DNA from 4 places in the Agarivorans sp. DSG3-1 genome. Region 2 is predicted to be linked to each of the others. Evidence: predicted binding sites of a transcription regulator. Region 2 holds the regulator's gene; each other region holds the start of a gene.
What was found. The regulator sigma-54, encoded in region 2, starts transcription at its own class of promoters, with help from an activator protein. The targets are predictions, from matches to a motif close to GTTGGCACGNNNNTNGNNT.

Region 1 (3,813 bases), 610 kb from region 2:
TATTGATTAAAATTCAGATAATCGTTGTTGGCATCAATCTCTAAAAATTCAAATACCTTCTTCGCTTCTTTTTCTAGATCGCTGACTAAGTCTTCATACCGTACAAAATGAATATTTAAATCTAACTCTGTTTGGTAGCGCTGAAATAGAGAGAAGACTTGTTGGTAGCGTTTAAAGCAGTCTTCCAAGCGGTTCAATTTAGCTTGTTGTTGGTTGTTCGCTGAGTTCTGCTGGAAGTTACTCAAACAAGTATCTGCTGGGTGACGTAAGCAAAAAATGATTTTTGCTTTAGGGAACAAGCTTAGTATTAAGGGTAAGTCTATGGTGTATAAAGGAAACTTATCGACGACGATACTGTTATCTTTTAGCTGAATCTTGTTACGCGTAAAGTAATCAAAATACTCTTGGCGCAATATGTTTAAGTCTTGCTCGTTTAAATTAGGTAAGTCTTGCGGATAGCGTTTGTTAAGTTTGTGGCTAAAGGCTTCGGTAACGTTAAACAGTGAGCGGGTTTCGCTAAGTGCAATAACCTGTTCTTGGGTATCGAGTATGTTCTCTAATAAGGTGGTGCCAGAGCGATTAAAGCCCATCATAAACACTGGTTGATGCTCTCTCGTATGAGTGTTTTTTACATTATGTAGAAATGACAAATCGAGTTTTTGTAAGCTGGCTACATTGTCTGTATGACTAGACGCCTGTGCCCGTTGGTGATTCAAATTAGCCATCGCGGTGAAATCAATAAAGGCCTCGGAGTAACGCTGTTGTTTATCAAATGCTTCCGCTCGAAGCTTATAAGCGGCCTTTTGGCGCATAAAATCTAAGCGCACTATAAGCTCATCACTCAATAATAGCGTTACACTCTCGTGTTCTCCTTGGCGCGCTTTTACTTCTGCTTGGTAGTAACGAATCCAAGGCTTGTTAACAAAGTCTATTTCAGCCTGTTTAAGTAATTTAATTGCACTCTGGTGCTCTCGTATAAACATCAAGGTGTCTATAGCAAACTCCAGTTGCCACTCTTCTATAAAGCTTGAATGCGCTAGAAAAGCGTCAATTCTTTCTAGAGCAAGCTGTTTGTTACCTTGTTTTTTCGCAGCTGAAATCAATAGGGCTTGAGCGGGGGAGTAATACCCAGGCCAGCCTTGCATAAGCTTAGTCAACGTGTCGAGCTCGCCATAGCAGTCTTCATCTAGGTAGCATTCACCTAACTGAGCCGCGATTGGCGCATTATTGATACTGCTATCTAGTGAAAAACATTGTTCAAAAGAGCTGATAGCAACTCGAGTTAAGCCCAGTTTTTTTTGTGTTTTAGCGATATTGCGATAGGTGCTGTTACGCTGTTCATTGTCTTGGCAAAACCCTAGCAGTTGCTGGTAACTCTCTAGTGATTTTTCTAACTTTTGCATATGAAATAGCGCATAAGCTTCTAGCTCAAGGCTTTTATAGTCTTGTTGAGATTTAAGCTTGTTAATTTTATTTACTGTAGAAATAGCTTGGCTATACTTGCCAGCTTGTAAGGCCTTAACGGCTTTTTCCATAATGCTGTGCCGTTGCTCGGGCTTCATACTACTTCCTATTACTCACTTTATACCTCTTCCAATCTTTACTGTATCGCAAGGCCGGGAGATTTGATGCGTGATTTATCTCATTGCAAAAAAACGCAGTAGTTTCATAGCAAAACGTTAAGGCAAGGTGGATTTACCTTTTTTACTTAGGCACTTTGTCGTTGCCCTTAATTGATGCATATAACTGTAAGCGCTATGCAATGGTGCATTTATAGACTAATACAGTGCAAATCCTTAACAGGCTCAGTTAAAGAGCATGCTAAATATTAATGATAAATAACGCTGAGTTGCCTATTTGTTAAGGCTTTGTGTGTTTTTGTGGGCCGTTTGGCGCAACAATTGCTATTTCCCTATTGATGGTCAAGGACAGACCCAAGCAGCAAGTTGACAAAGAGCCTAGAGCTCTACTTGTGAAAGGTACGCTGCGGTAGTTACCGCCGATAACACTGCTCCAAGCCGTAGGATTCAATTTACTACTAAGCAATATAGGGAAATATTATGTCATATCTAGCTCCTTCAGAGTTTGTTACAAAAATGGTGGATGCGGGTGAATCTAAAGTATTCATGTCTACCCGCGATACGGTAATTCGTGCATTTATGGCCGGTGCCATTTTGGCCCTAGCCGCTATTTTTGCTATTACCATTGCTGTAAACACCGGAAACTTTTTAATTGGAGCAATCTTGTTCCCTGTGGGTTTCTGTATGCTTTATTTGATGGGTTTTGACTTATTAACTGGAGTGTTTGTTTTAGTGCCGTTGGCGCTGTTAGATAAACGGCCCGGCGTAGATGTACCTGGCTTGTTGCGTAACTGGGGCTTAGTGTTTTTAGGTAACTTTGGTGGAGCCTTAACCGTTGCGGTGATGATGGCCTTTATTTTCACTTACGGCTTTAACATCGAAGCTGGTGCGGTGGGTGCTAAAGCAGCAGCCATTGGTGAAGCGCGTACCGTAGGTTATGCAGAACACGGTGTGGCAGGTTGGTTTACTATTTTTGTTCGCGGCATGTTGTGTAACTGGATGGTATCAATGGGTGTAGTAGGCGCGATGATTTCTACCAATGTTAGCGGTAAAGTTATCGCTATGTGGATGCCAATATTCTTGTTCTTCTACATGGGTTTTGAACACTCAGTAGTGAACATGTTTTTATTCCCATTTGGTTTAATTATGGGTGGTGACTTCTCTGTAATGGATTACTTCCTATGGAATGAAATTCCAACGGCATTAGGTAACTTAGTGGGTGGTTTGGCCTTTACTGGTCTAACTCTTTACACCACACACGTAAGAACAGCACCTAAGCGTAAAGTGGCTAAATCTGCTGTAGAAGCGCCAAGTAAAACCGCTCCGGCTAACGCTTAATCACGGATACTATATGACGAGCCAGCTGAGTGTTTCCATTGGTCAATGTTCTGATAAAGGCCGCAAGGCCATTAATCAAGACTGTTACGGTGTATCCACTCCGCGAGGCTCGCAGTTAAACCACAAAGGTTTTGCTGCTGTGATGGCCGACGGCATTAGCAGCAGCGAAGTGAGCCAAGTGGCCAGCGAAACCGCAGTGAAAAGCTTTCTTGACGATTACTACTGCACATCTGAAGTTTGGTCGGTTCAGCACTCAGCCGAAAAAGTATTAGACGCCACCAATGCTTGGCTGTATTCCCAGTCACAGCAAAGCCCTTACCATTACGACAAAGACAAGGGTTACGTTTGTACTTTTAGTGCCTTAGTCATAAAAGGCAATACCGCACACATTTTTCACGTGGGTGATACCCGCGTTTACCGTTTAAATCAAAACGGTTTAGAGCAACTCACTAAAGATCACCGCCTATGGGTGAATGAAAATAAAAGCTACCTAAGCCGAGCTTTGGGCATAGATGAATATTGTGAATTTGACTACCAAAGCTTGCGCGTAGAACCAGGTGACATCTTTTTATTAGCCACCGATGGGGTTTATGAGTTTATTGATGCAGCTCTAGTCAACAGCACTATTGAACAGTATCCCAATGAATTAGAAGCCGCAGCCAACAAGATAGTAGAGTTAGCTTATGAAGCAGGCAGCGACGATAATTTAAGCTTACAGATTATTCGCGTTGACCAATTGGCAAAGGCTAGTGCTCAGCACTTAAAGCAGCAAGTAGATAGGCTGCCCTTTCCGCCCATGTTAGAAGCGCGAATGCAGTTTGATGGCTACACCATTGTTCGCCAACTTCACGCCAGCAGCCGCAGCCATGTTTACTTAGCCTTAGACGAACAATCG
Region 2 (3,813 bases):
CGCAGACCCTCACGTTAACCAACAATGCTCAGCTCAAGCAAGAAGAGAGCTTAGTAAAAGGCCAAATGATTAAATACAGCATTAACAAACAAGAGATGGTTGCTCAAGGCGATGAAAATAATCGAGTGACCACTATCTTCCTGCCTCAGCAATTAGAAGAACTCTCCCCCGAGGACAATGAGTAATCATGAGTACCTTAATCGCTGAGAACCTTGCCAAAAGCTACAAAGGTCGCAAGGTAGTAAAGAACGTCAGTTTAAATGTAGAAACCGGGAAAATTGTTGGTTTACTAGGGCCAAACGGCGCCGGTAAAACCACTACCTTCTACATGGTAGTTGGCCTAGTACCACGAGACCAAGGCCGAATACTTATCGATGATGACGATCTGTCTAGCACCGCTATGCATACTCGAGCACGAAAAGGCATTGGTTATCTTCCCCAAGAAGCCTCTATCTTTCGCCGTTTATCGGTAGAAAAAAATATTCTAGCGGTATTAGAAACCCGTAAGGATTTGGACAAAGAGCAGCAAATTGGCGCATTGGACGATTTGCTAGAAGAGTTTCACATTGGGCATATTCGCAAAAATCTCGGTATGAGCCTGTCAGGCGGAGAGCGTCGCCGGGTAGAAATTGCCCGCGCCTTAGCCGCAGCCCCTAAGTTTATTTTGCTTGACGAACCCTTCGCTGGGGTAGATCCTATTTCCGTTATTGATATTAAAAAAATCATTGAACATCTGCGTGATCGCGGTCTAGGTGTATTAATTACCGACCACAATGTAAGGGAAACTCTCGATGTTTGTGAGCATGCCTATATCGTTAGTCAGGGTGAATTGATAGCCTCAGGTAAGCCACAAGAAATACTTGAAAACGAGCACGTGAAACGAGTTTATCTCGGTGAACAATTCAAGCTATAGTTAAAGTGCAGCTTAGAAAATAATATAAAAAGAAGGGATAGCGGTAGTTAATGAAAGCATCTTTGCAGTTGCGTCTTGGTCAGCAGTTAACCATGACCCCCCAGTTACAACAGGCCATACGCTTACTCCAGCTTTCAACCCTGGATTTACAGCAAGAAATTCAAGAGGCTCTGGAAAGTAACCCTCTGCTTGAGGCGGATGAGTCACATTCGAATGATGGTGACGCAACAGACGCTAAGTCAGCCAATGAAAAATCTACAGAAGCCGAATCCAGCGCCGACGTAGACAGCAGCCAAATGGAAGCTGGTGATGCCATTAACCAAGAAACTGTTTCTGATGACCTACCCGTAGACTCCACTTGGGATGATATTTATAGCGCCAGTTCCGCGCCAGCTAGCTCATCGAGCGGCAGTAGCGGTGGTGACGACAACGATATGTTATTCCAAGGCGAAACCGTTGACTCCTTACAAGATCACATGCTGTGGCAAATGCGCCTTACTCCATTCAGCGAAGTAGACCAAGCCATTGCTTTAGCCATTATTGATGCAGTAGATGAATCTGGTTACCTCACACAAGATTGTGAACAGTTATTAGATGGCCTCAATTCTAGTGACAATAACGACTTAGATGTAGAGCTTGACGAAATTGAAGCAGTACTAAAACGGATTCAGCATTTCGACCCCGTAGGCATTGCCGCGCGCTCACTACAAGAATGTTTGTTAATTCAATTAAGCCGTTTTTCCCCAGAAACACCATGGCTAAATGAAGCCAAAGATGTGGTGTCTAACCATATCGATGTATTAGCCAATCGAGATTTTCGCTTATTGGCTCGAAAGACCAAATTAAAAGAAGACCAGCTGCGCGAAGTGATGCGTTTGATTCACACCTTAGAACCACGCCCGGGTAACGCTGTTGAGCCAAACCAAGCCCAATACGTTATTCCCGATGTTTCCGTAGTGAAGCGCCAAGGTCGTTGGGTGGTAGAGCTAAACCCCGATGCGATGCCGAAGCTAAGAGTAAACTCTCACTATGCATCCTTAAGTAAAACGTCTAATGCCACCGATACTCAGTTTATCCGTAGCCACTTACAAGAAGCCAAGTGGTTTATTAAGAGTATTGAAAGCCGCAATGAAACCTTACTCAAAGTCTCTAACTGTATCGTTCACCATCAACAAGCCTTCTTCGAATACGGTGAAGAAGCAATGAAACCAATGGTGCTGAACGATGTGGCCGAAGCAGTAGAAATGCACGAATCAACGATTTCTCGAGTGACAACTCAAAAATTCATGCACACACCTCGCGGCATTTTCGAACTTAAGTATTTTTTCTCTAGCCATGTGGCTACCGATGGCGGCGGTGAATGTTCATCTACCGCTATTCGTGCATTAATTAAGAAACTGGTTGCTGCCGAAAATACCAGTAAACCTCTCAGCGATAGTAAGATTGCTGATATTTTGGCAGATCAGGGGATCAAGGTGGCAAGACGTACGATTGCAAAATATCGTGAGTCTTTAGCGATACCACCTTCTAACCAACGTAAGAGCCTACTTTAAGGCCAATCAAGGGGACTATATTTATGCAAATTAATCTTACCGGACACCACGTTGATATAACTGAGTCTTTAAAAGAATATGTCCATAACAAGTTTGCCAAGCTCACTCGACGATTTGACCAGATAAACAATGTTCATGTCATCCTCAACGTCGAGAAGCTCAATCAAATTGCAGAAGCCACCTTACATTTAAATGGCGGTGAATTATTCGCTACCGCTGAACATTCAGATATGTATGCGGCCATTGATGGTCTCATCGACAAACTTGACCGCCAAGTTATCAAACATAAAGAAAAACTTAACAAACATTAGTCACCTCCATGCAAATAGATAAAGTACTAAGCTTGGATTGCACTCAAAGTGCAGTCCAATGCTCTTCAAAGAAACGCGCCTTAGAAATCATTAGTGAACTAGCCGCTGGTCAACTGGATACGACAGCTCAATGTATATTTGAGAGTTTGTTGAATAGAGAAAAAATGGGCAGCACCGGTATCGGGCAAGGCGTGGCAATACCTCATGGCCGCATTGATAAACAGCATCAAACAACCGCTGTTTTTTTACGTTGTGATCCCCCAATTGCTTTTGATGCCATTGACAATAAACCTGTTGATTTGGTTTTTGCCTTACTGGTACCAGAAGATCAGTGTAAACAACACCTCAACACCTTATCTCAAGTAGCTGAAAAACTTAACGATAAGCAAGTATGTAAACAACTTCGTTGTGCACAAAGTGATGACGAATTATACGACATCATGGTAGCCTAATACTCTAATCACCGTTAGGGATAGTCATGGAACTCATTATCGTGAGTGGGCGTTCTGGTTCAGGAAAAACCGTCGCCTTAAGAGTACTAGAAGATCTGGGCTACTATTGCGTAGACAACCTCCCGGTTGTGTTATGGCAATCTCTTATCGATAACTTAAAAAATACTTACTCTAAAGTAGCAATAAGTATCGATATTCGAAACCTCCCAGACGAACCTTCGCCGATAGGCCAAATTATTCGCAACGCCGGCCCTGATGTGAATCTATTAAGCATTTTTTTAGATGCTAAAGACGAAGCGCTGATCCGCCGTTACAGCGAAACTCGGCGAGTTCACCCGCTGAGTCAAACTAATTTGTCTCTGGCGGAAGCGATTGAATCGGAAACCGAGCTGCTGGCACCGTTATCTCGAAATGCTGATTTACGCATCGATACTTCACGCTTATCAGTGCATGAGCTAAGTGGCTTAATTCGCTCTAGAGTAACTGGCGATCAGCAACAACAGTTAATTTTAGTGTTTGAATCGTTTGGCTTTAAAAACGGCGTACCTAACGATGCTGACTATATGTTTGATGCTAGATTTCTG
Region 3 (3,813 bases), 1.8 Mb from region 2:
TCTAGCGGCGGTAATGGTTAGCGTATTTGTTCGCGATAGCAAACAACAAGTGGTTGAAACCGCTTAATTGTTAAAGCGCTAGTAGCCCTGCTAGCGCTTTAGTTCTAATTATTCATCATAAAAAATCAACACAATCGGTTAGCTTACGTTTTTTTTGTTTGTCTTATCTCATTAGCTGAACGGCGGGATCTCGCATTCATTCAGCGTGGGTCATAACATGAATGATCATTAATTGCGCAGTGCAATACAAAATGGAGTTTGTCATGAAAGAAGTCCCATTTAGATGGATCGATCGCTATAACATTCATTTAAAGTTACAGGAGAAATTCCTGTTAATGTTTGCCTTTCCCATGTTGGCCTTGGTGGCCATTTTGCTTATTGTATCAAGTAATTTTGAACAGCATTTGGCGCAGGTACATTTGCAAGAAGCGCAATTGCTAAGCCAAGTGATTCAAGCCGAACCAGAGCATCTACGCAGCGTGTTATCGCGCGCGGGGTATTCGTTACAGCAAAATACAGTGACTTCGCAACACGACGATACCTCAATATTTGATTTGTTTTCGGGATTTCAGTACGCCAGTATCGCGGCCATTTTATTTGTGGCGGGTTTGCTGTTTTATTACATCATGACCTTTATTGGTGGGGCGATGTACCAAATACACAACGCCCTAGATATGCTGGCCAAGGGTGACTTAACCTATCGTTTAAACTATTTTCCTGTACGTGATGAATTTAGCTCTATTGCCATCATTATTGATAAAGTCGCAGAGCGCGAGCATCAACTGGTAAGCGAAACCAATGCCACCAATGGCTTGGTAAAGCAGCTTTGCGAGCAACTAAGCAGTACCAGTGAACAATGCAACAGCCTTAGTGTTCAGCAGCAAGACAGGGTTGATTCGCTGGCAAGTGCTATTGAGCAAATGGTGGTCACTATTCGCAACGTTGCCGCAAACGCTAATGATACCGCCGAGCAAACCGGCCAAGCTAATCAAGCTACCAGTGACGGGCAGCAAAAAGTAGAGCTAACCGTAGACGCCATTGAGCACCTAATGAATGACGTGCAACGAGCGGAACAAGCAGTAACTCAGCTAGAACAGCGCACGCAAGATATTGGCGCAGTGGTCACCACTATTAACTCTATTTCAGAGCAAACCAACCTACTGGCCTTAAATGCGGCTATTGAAGCGGCGCGAGCAGGCGAGCAAGGCCGTGGATTTGCGGTGGTGGCCGATGAAGTACGTAGTTTAGCTGGGCGCACCCAGCAAGCTACGGTAGAGATTCAATCGATGATTGAAGAGCTGCAATCTACCAGTTCCGGTTTAAGTTCTACAGTGAAAGAAAGTGTGCAGCGCGGTGAAACCAGCAAAGAGATGATGGGCGGAGTGCACCAAACTATTGCTGATATTCATCAGCGTACTGACATGGTCTCGGCAAAAATCTCTGAGATTGCTACCGCTTCCGAAGAACAAGGTGCGGTAGCCACAGGCATTTCGGATGATACTCATCAGTTGCGTGATCAAACGGTGTTGGTGACCGAACTCGTTCAAGGTTCAGACCAAGCGATTAAGTCTTTGTTAGAACAGGTAGAAGTGCTGGAATTACTGACTAAAGAGCTAAGTATTAAGCGCTAAGGTTTATTTAGGTAGGGTATCTGGTTAACTGCTCTTGCCCGATAAAGCGTTGAGTTACATGTATTTATAATTTAAATCTTATTAAGTCGGTTAAATGTGTCAGCTTTGTTTACATTTTTAGTGAAATTTTATTTGAAGAGATCCTAACCTACTGATTAAGTTTGATATTTTTAGGTGGTCTGCTTTTTGCTTTAGCCAGCGACGGATATAAAAAATATGATGTTACTTTAGGATAATTATCAATGACTAAGCTGTTCCCTTTATTGTTTCTAACTCTGTTTGCCAATCAACTAAGTGCCACTATCTTATCATTCGAAGATATACCTGGCGGTAGTGTGCAAAACCAATATGGGCATGCCCAATCGTACAAAGGTTTTAACTTCTCTAGCACACTCGATTGGTTAGATTTAGATGGTTCTCGTTGGAATTATGGCGCTAAGAGTGGTGAATTTGGCATGCTAAATAACCGTGGTGGTGTAGGCGTTATTACAGAACAGAATGGTGCGGATTTTACTTTTGATGGCCTTTGGGCGAAGAAATGGGCTACAGGTAAAGAATCTGGCGGCGCAGACTCTTCGTTTGGTATATTGCAAGGTTACAATAATGGTGTGTTAGCGTGGACTGTTGATACTAGTTTAAATGGTAGTTATGAGTACTATAGCGCTCAAACAGGCTTGATCGATGAGTTACGTTTGGGTTTTGGTGGTATCTTTTTAGTTGATGATATTGTGCTAAATGAAGACGTTTCTGCAACAGTTTCTGAGCCTGCAACCTTGGCCATTTTTGGTTTAGGTTTGGTGGGGCTTGGTTTTGCTCGAAAGCGTAAAGTAAACTAATTTATATTTAGGTGAACATCAAATGCCCTGACAGCTGTCAGGGCATTTTTATGTTTGGAGTAGTAAGCTTCTAACGAGCATTGGCTTAGGTTTAGGCTAACTGTTTCAGTTCTTCTTTCAGCTGCTCACACCATTGATGAATGCGTTCATCACTTTGTTCAAACTGGTGTTCGTCGTCTAGCGCTAAACCATAGAAGAATTCTCCGTCTTCAGTAAGCGCTTTAGAAGCTTCAAATTCGTAACCTTGGTTTGGCCAAAAGCCAATAAAGTTTGCGCCAGAAGGCGCTAATTGCTCAAACAACATGCCCATTGCATCTAAAAACCATTCGCTGTAACCAATTTGATCACCCAAGCCAAACAGGGCGATGGTTTTGTTTTTTAAATCTAGGCCTTCAAGGTTGTCCCATACCGCTTCCCAATCTTCCTGTAATTCGCCATAATCCCAAGTAGAAATACCGAGGATAAGTAGCGAATAATCACTCATTTGCTGCACGTCGCAATCTTTGATGTTGAATACATCAAGGTTGTGCTCAGCAAATTCAACTTGAATCTTTTCAGCTGCCATTTCGGTGTAACAGGTAGAAGAGCCGTAGAACAGGCCAATGCGCATGCGATGCATCCTTTAAAGCGTTGGAGAGTGCGCGGGCAGTGTACCAAAAGCCTTTAGTAACACCAATATGCTAAGTCTTAGCTTTGTAATGTAGTGAGCGAAATGACAAGTAAGTACGTTAAATCAAAAGCCAGCAAAATAGATAATCCGCATATTAACCGTTTTATCGAGCAACTGTGGTTTGAGCATAGCCTTGCCGAAAACACTCTTAATTCCTACCGAAACGATCTTAACCAGCTTGCCTGTTATTTACAGGGCAAACAGCTTGCGATTGAATTAGCTGAAGCATTGGATTTGCAAGGGTTTATCGCTTCGCGATTTGAGTTAGGTCAAAAGCCTGCTAGTGCGGCTAGGCAGTTATCTACCATGCGGCGTTTTTATCGTTTTTTACTGCAGGATAAAATCCGTACTACCGACCCTTGTGCATTGCTGGTACAACCCAAGCTGCAAAAGAAGCTCCCCGGCACCCTAAGTGAAAGTGAAGTTGAAGCCTTGTTAGATGAACCGCAGCTCGATGATCCTATTCAGCATAGAGACTTAGCCATGTTAGAGGTTTTGTATGCCACTGGCTTGCGTGTTACCGAGTTAGTGAGTTTACAAATAGAACAGGTGAGTTTACGCCAAGGTTTAGTCAGAGTCGTAGGCAAGGGCGGTAAAGAACGTTTAGTGCCTTTAGGTGAACAGGCTGTCGATGTATTAGAGCACTATTTAAAACTCGCTCGCCCAATGTTACTTA
Region 4 (3,813 bases), 640 kb from region 2:
CAACATTTTGATAAGCGGTTAACCAAGGTAATAAAGAGTGGTTTTGAAACACTACCGCGCGGTCGGGGCCAGGTTGGTAAACTTCTTTCCCCTCCAAAACAACGCCGCCTTCAGTGGCGTTATACAACCCTGCCACAATGTTAAGTACCGTCGACTTACCACAACCAGAGTGGCCAATCAGCGATACAAACTCACCCTTGGCTATTTTTAGATCTACACCATCTAGTGCTCTAAAAGGCCCGTTTTTGGTGGGGAAATCAATGCTTACATGATCGATTTGTAAATACTGTGACATAATTATTTCCTTATCCTAACGTGCACTTTCTGGGCTTGAATGAGAGATTATTTTTTGCAGGCTTACCATCAACCAATCAAGTACATAACCAATTAATCCAATCACTACTACAGCCACCATAATGCGGCCTAAAGAGTTGGAGCTACCATTTTGGAATTCATCCCAAACAAACTTACCCAAACCGGGGTTTTGTGCCAGCATTTCGGCGGCAATCAATACCATCCAACCAATACCCAAGGAGATACGTAATCCAGTGAATATCATTGGCAACGAAGCTGGAATCGCAATTTTGAAGACTTGCTTGCTCCAGTGCAGTTGAATTACGCGGCCCACGTTTAACCAATCTTTATCAATAGAGGCAACACCTGTGGCCGTATTGATTAAAGTAGGCCATAACGAACATAGCGTTACGGTGATAGCTGAGGTAACAAATGACTTAGAAAACATCGGGTCGTTACTCACATATACCGCGCTCACCACCATGGTCACAATAGGCAACCAAGCGAGCGGTGATACTGGTTTTAATATTTGAATAATCGGGCTAATTGCCCCGTAAAGCTTTTTGTTTAAACCGCATGCTACACCAATAGGAATGGCGATAAGGCTCGCTAATATAAAGCCGGTAAACACGGTAAATAAGCTGGTAAGAATTTGGTCAAAAAAGGTTTCTTTTCCGGTATAAGGACGAACCTTTATTTTAGCATCGGGGGTCTTGGCTAATTTTTTTTCATTACGCACTTCTTGGCGTTGATAAAAAGCCTCTTCTTTTAGCCGCTCTTCTTGGTGTTCAACCACCAAACCCTGATACTGCTGCCACACCTGCGAAGGTCCAGGTAAGGTCCCTAGACTGGTTTGAACCTTAGCTGCCGATACACTCCAAAGCAATAAGAACAAAGCAATCGCCAGAATAGGTAATCCAATACGCTCAAAAATTTCACTTAATTGCTGCTTTGGGTTTTCACCGCTGGCCAAACGCACCATGGGTACTACAGGGCTCAAACCTACTGTTTCTAGAGAGTGAATTAATTTATCTTTCATCACTACAACTCCTTTTGCGAATCTCGATGCCGGGCACTAAGCCCGGCCGCTCTCAATAATGATATGGCTTAGATCTTGTCGTCTTTTTTCAAACCAATGTCGAACTTATCTAAGTAGGCATTTGGTTTTGAACCGTCATATATAATATTGTCAATGAAGTGTGTTTGCGGTGGTTTAAAACCGGTCTCAGTTTTGAAGTTAGGAAATTCTGAGGCATCAATCACACCATCAGCAATCAGCTCTTTTGCCGCTGTCGCGTAAATGTCTGGACGGTAAACCTTTTTGGCAATATCCATGTACCAAGAATCTGGTTTGTTATCTGAAATTTGTCCCCAACGACGCATTTGCGTTAAATACCAAATTGCATCGCTGTAGTAAGGGTAAGTCGCGTTGTAGCGGAAGAATACGTTAAAGTCTGGCACTTCACGTTTGTCGCCTTTTTCGTACTCAAAAGTACCAGTCATGCTGTTAGCAATAACGTCGTAATCGGCACCCACGTATTGGCTTTTAGACAAAATTTTCACAGCTTCTGGGCGGTTCTTATTATTCTCTTCGTCTAACCACTTAGCGGCACGAATCATCGCTTTAACGACCCGAATGTGAGTATTTGGGTATTCATCAGCCCAGCCTTGGCTCACCCCAAATACTTTTTCTGGGTTATTTTTCCAAATCTCGTAATCGGTAACAACCGGTACACCAATGCCTTTAAATACTGCTTGTTGGTTCCAAGGTTCGCCCACGCAGTAACCGTAAATAGTTCCGGCTTCCATAGTAGATGGCATTTGCGGTGGCGGTGTCACCGACAATAGGGCATCTGCGTCAATTTTGCCTGAGGTATCACCTTTATGTGGCGCATAGTAACCGGGGTGAATACCGCCAGCCGCTAACCAATAACGTAATTCGTAGTTGTGGGTAGACACTGGAAATACCATTCCCATATTGAACGGTTTACCTTGCTCAATGTAACTATCAACAACCGGCTTTAGCGCATCGGCTTTAATCGGGTGAACGGGCTTGCCGCCTTCATGAGGCACATGTGGTTTCATTTGCGCCCAGATATCGTTTGATACGGTAATCGCGTTACCGTTTAAATCCATGCTGAAGGCTGTAATAATGTCGGCTTTAGTACCAAAACCAATGGTTGCACCTAGTGGTTGACCCGCTAGCATATGAGCACCATCTAGCTCACCGGTAATCACCCTATCTAACAAAACCTTCCAGTTCGCTTGTGCTTCTAGCTGAACATAAAGGCCTTCATCTTCGAAATAGCCTTTCTCATAAGCTACCGCCAACGGCGCCATGTCGGTTAACTTAATAAAACCAAATTTTAAATCTTCTTTTTCAGGCTCTCCCACTTCAGCATGAGTAAAGCCAATAACACTGGCCGAGAGCACAGCTGTAGCAATGGTTGTTTTAATAATTTGTTGTAAGTTAACGGTGATTAATTTTTGCATCCCTGCTCCTAAGTACCTAGTTTGAAGTAATCATAAGGTGTTAATACTTAGTAGGTAGCCAATCACGTGCCAAGATCTAGATCACATTTTTTTAACGCTATAAATCATCAACTTAAAATTATTTATACCCCTTAAGTAGTACTTGGATTTTTTCAATGAATTCACTAACTTAGACCACCGTCGCACAACTTTGGCGCACAAGAATAGTGAAAGTACATAAAGCTATACCGCTAGTTATCAGTGTTTTCGATTGAGGAACAAGACCCAAGTCATAACGATTCATAAGGAAATAACCCGCTATTTAGGTGTTCGACTATTTAGTTTTTCGTCTCTACAATCTACGAATTGTATTAAAACAAGTTAAGAAACATGAAGAAGCTTGTATTCTATTTGTTGTTTTGCTTGATATTATCACCCACCCTATCCGCTAAAACGTACCGTACAACCCAAGTGATTAGCGGGCCGCTCGCAGAAATGGGGCAAGCTTTATTAATTGAAGCATATTACCGCGCGGGAGAACGCGTTGTATTTGAGTTATTACCCAGCGCAAACGCCTTGGACGCAACCAATAGCGGCGTGTACGATGCGGAGATGTTTCGTATCGACAATTTATAGACTAAATACGCCAATTTAATTCAAATTCCTACCAGCTACTTAAGCTCAGAGAATGTGGTTTTTACTCGTTTAAGTGAACTAATAGTGGAAGGGTATGAGAGCTTAAAACCCTATAGCATTGCTTATCGCAGCAGCTTAAAGGCAGCTGAAATAGCCACCTTAAATTTCCCCAAGACTAACCAACTTTAAGACTTAGATTCAGCCTTCAAATTTATGAGTATAGATAGAGCAGACCTAGTAGTAGAAGAGCGTTAGTTAGGCCTAAAGCGTATAAAGGCGCTTAAGCTCAACAGTGTTAGCTTAGTTGAACCACCTGTTGACCAATTAAAGCTCTATCATTATGTACATAAAGATCATGCCGAACTAGCAGTAAAACTCGATGAGGCATTTAAACAAATGCTTAAAGATGGC

Region 1: a site for sigma-54 is predicted at 1,889-1,907, ahead of ACLD71_RS11765 (formate/nitrite transporter family protein). Genes of this name have one in related genera too.
Region 3: a site for sigma-54 is predicted at 1,805-1,823, ahead of ACLD71_RS00635 (PEP-CTERM sorting domain-containing protein). Genes of this name have one in related genera too.
Region 4: a site for sigma-54 is predicted at 2,843-2,861, ahead of ACLD71_RS11920 (CmpA/NrtA family ABC transporter substrate-binding protein). Genes of this name have one in related genera too.

What each region holds. Positions count from the first base shown of each region.
Region 1 is NZ_CP177241.1:2,522,566-2,526,378, forward strand. Features, by position in the region: gene ACLD71_RS11760 (tetratricopeptide repeat-containing sulfotransferase family protein) at 1-1,562, opposite strand, end outside; gene ACLD71_RS11765 (formate/nitrite transporter family protein) at 2,061-2,918, shown strand; gene ACLD71_RS11770 (protein kinase domain-containing protein) at 2,932-3,813, shown strand, end outside.
Region 2 is NZ_CP177241.1:1,907,783-1,911,595, reverse strand. Features, by position in the region: gene lptA (lipopolysaccharide transport periplasmic protein LptA) at 1-185, shown strand, start outside; gene lptB (LPS export ABC transporter ATP-binding protein) at 188-913, shown strand; gene ACLD71_RS09015 (RNA polymerase factor sigma-54) at 964-2,466, shown strand; gene hpf (ribosome hibernation promoting factor) at 2,490-2,777, shown strand; gene ptsN (PTS IIA-like nitrogen regulatory protein PtsN) at 2,786-3,229, shown strand; gene rapZ (RNase adapter RapZ) at 3,256-3,813, shown strand, end outside.
Region 3 is NZ_CP177241.1:131,680-135,492, reverse strand. Features, by position in the region: gene brnQ (branched-chain amino acid transport system II carrier protein) at 1-67, shown strand, start outside; gene ACLD71_RS00640 (methyl-accepting chemotaxis protein) at 264-1,631, shown strand; gene ACLD71_RS00635 (PEP-CTERM sorting domain-containing protein) at 1,874-2,467, shown strand; gene fldB (flavodoxin FldB) at 2,559-3,077, opposite strand; gene xerD (site-specific tyrosine recombinase XerD) at 3,180-3,813, shown strand, end outside.
Region 4 is NZ_CP177241.1:2,552,728-2,556,540, reverse strand. Features, by position in the region: gene ACLD71_RS11930 (ABC transporter ATP-binding protein) at 1-295, opposite strand, end outside; gene ACLD71_RS11925 (ABC transporter permease) at 311-1,333, opposite strand; gene ACLD71_RS11920 (CmpA/NrtA family ABC transporter substrate-binding protein) at 1,402-2,787, opposite strand; gene ACLD71_RS11915 (hypothetical protein) at 3,157-3,402, shown strand.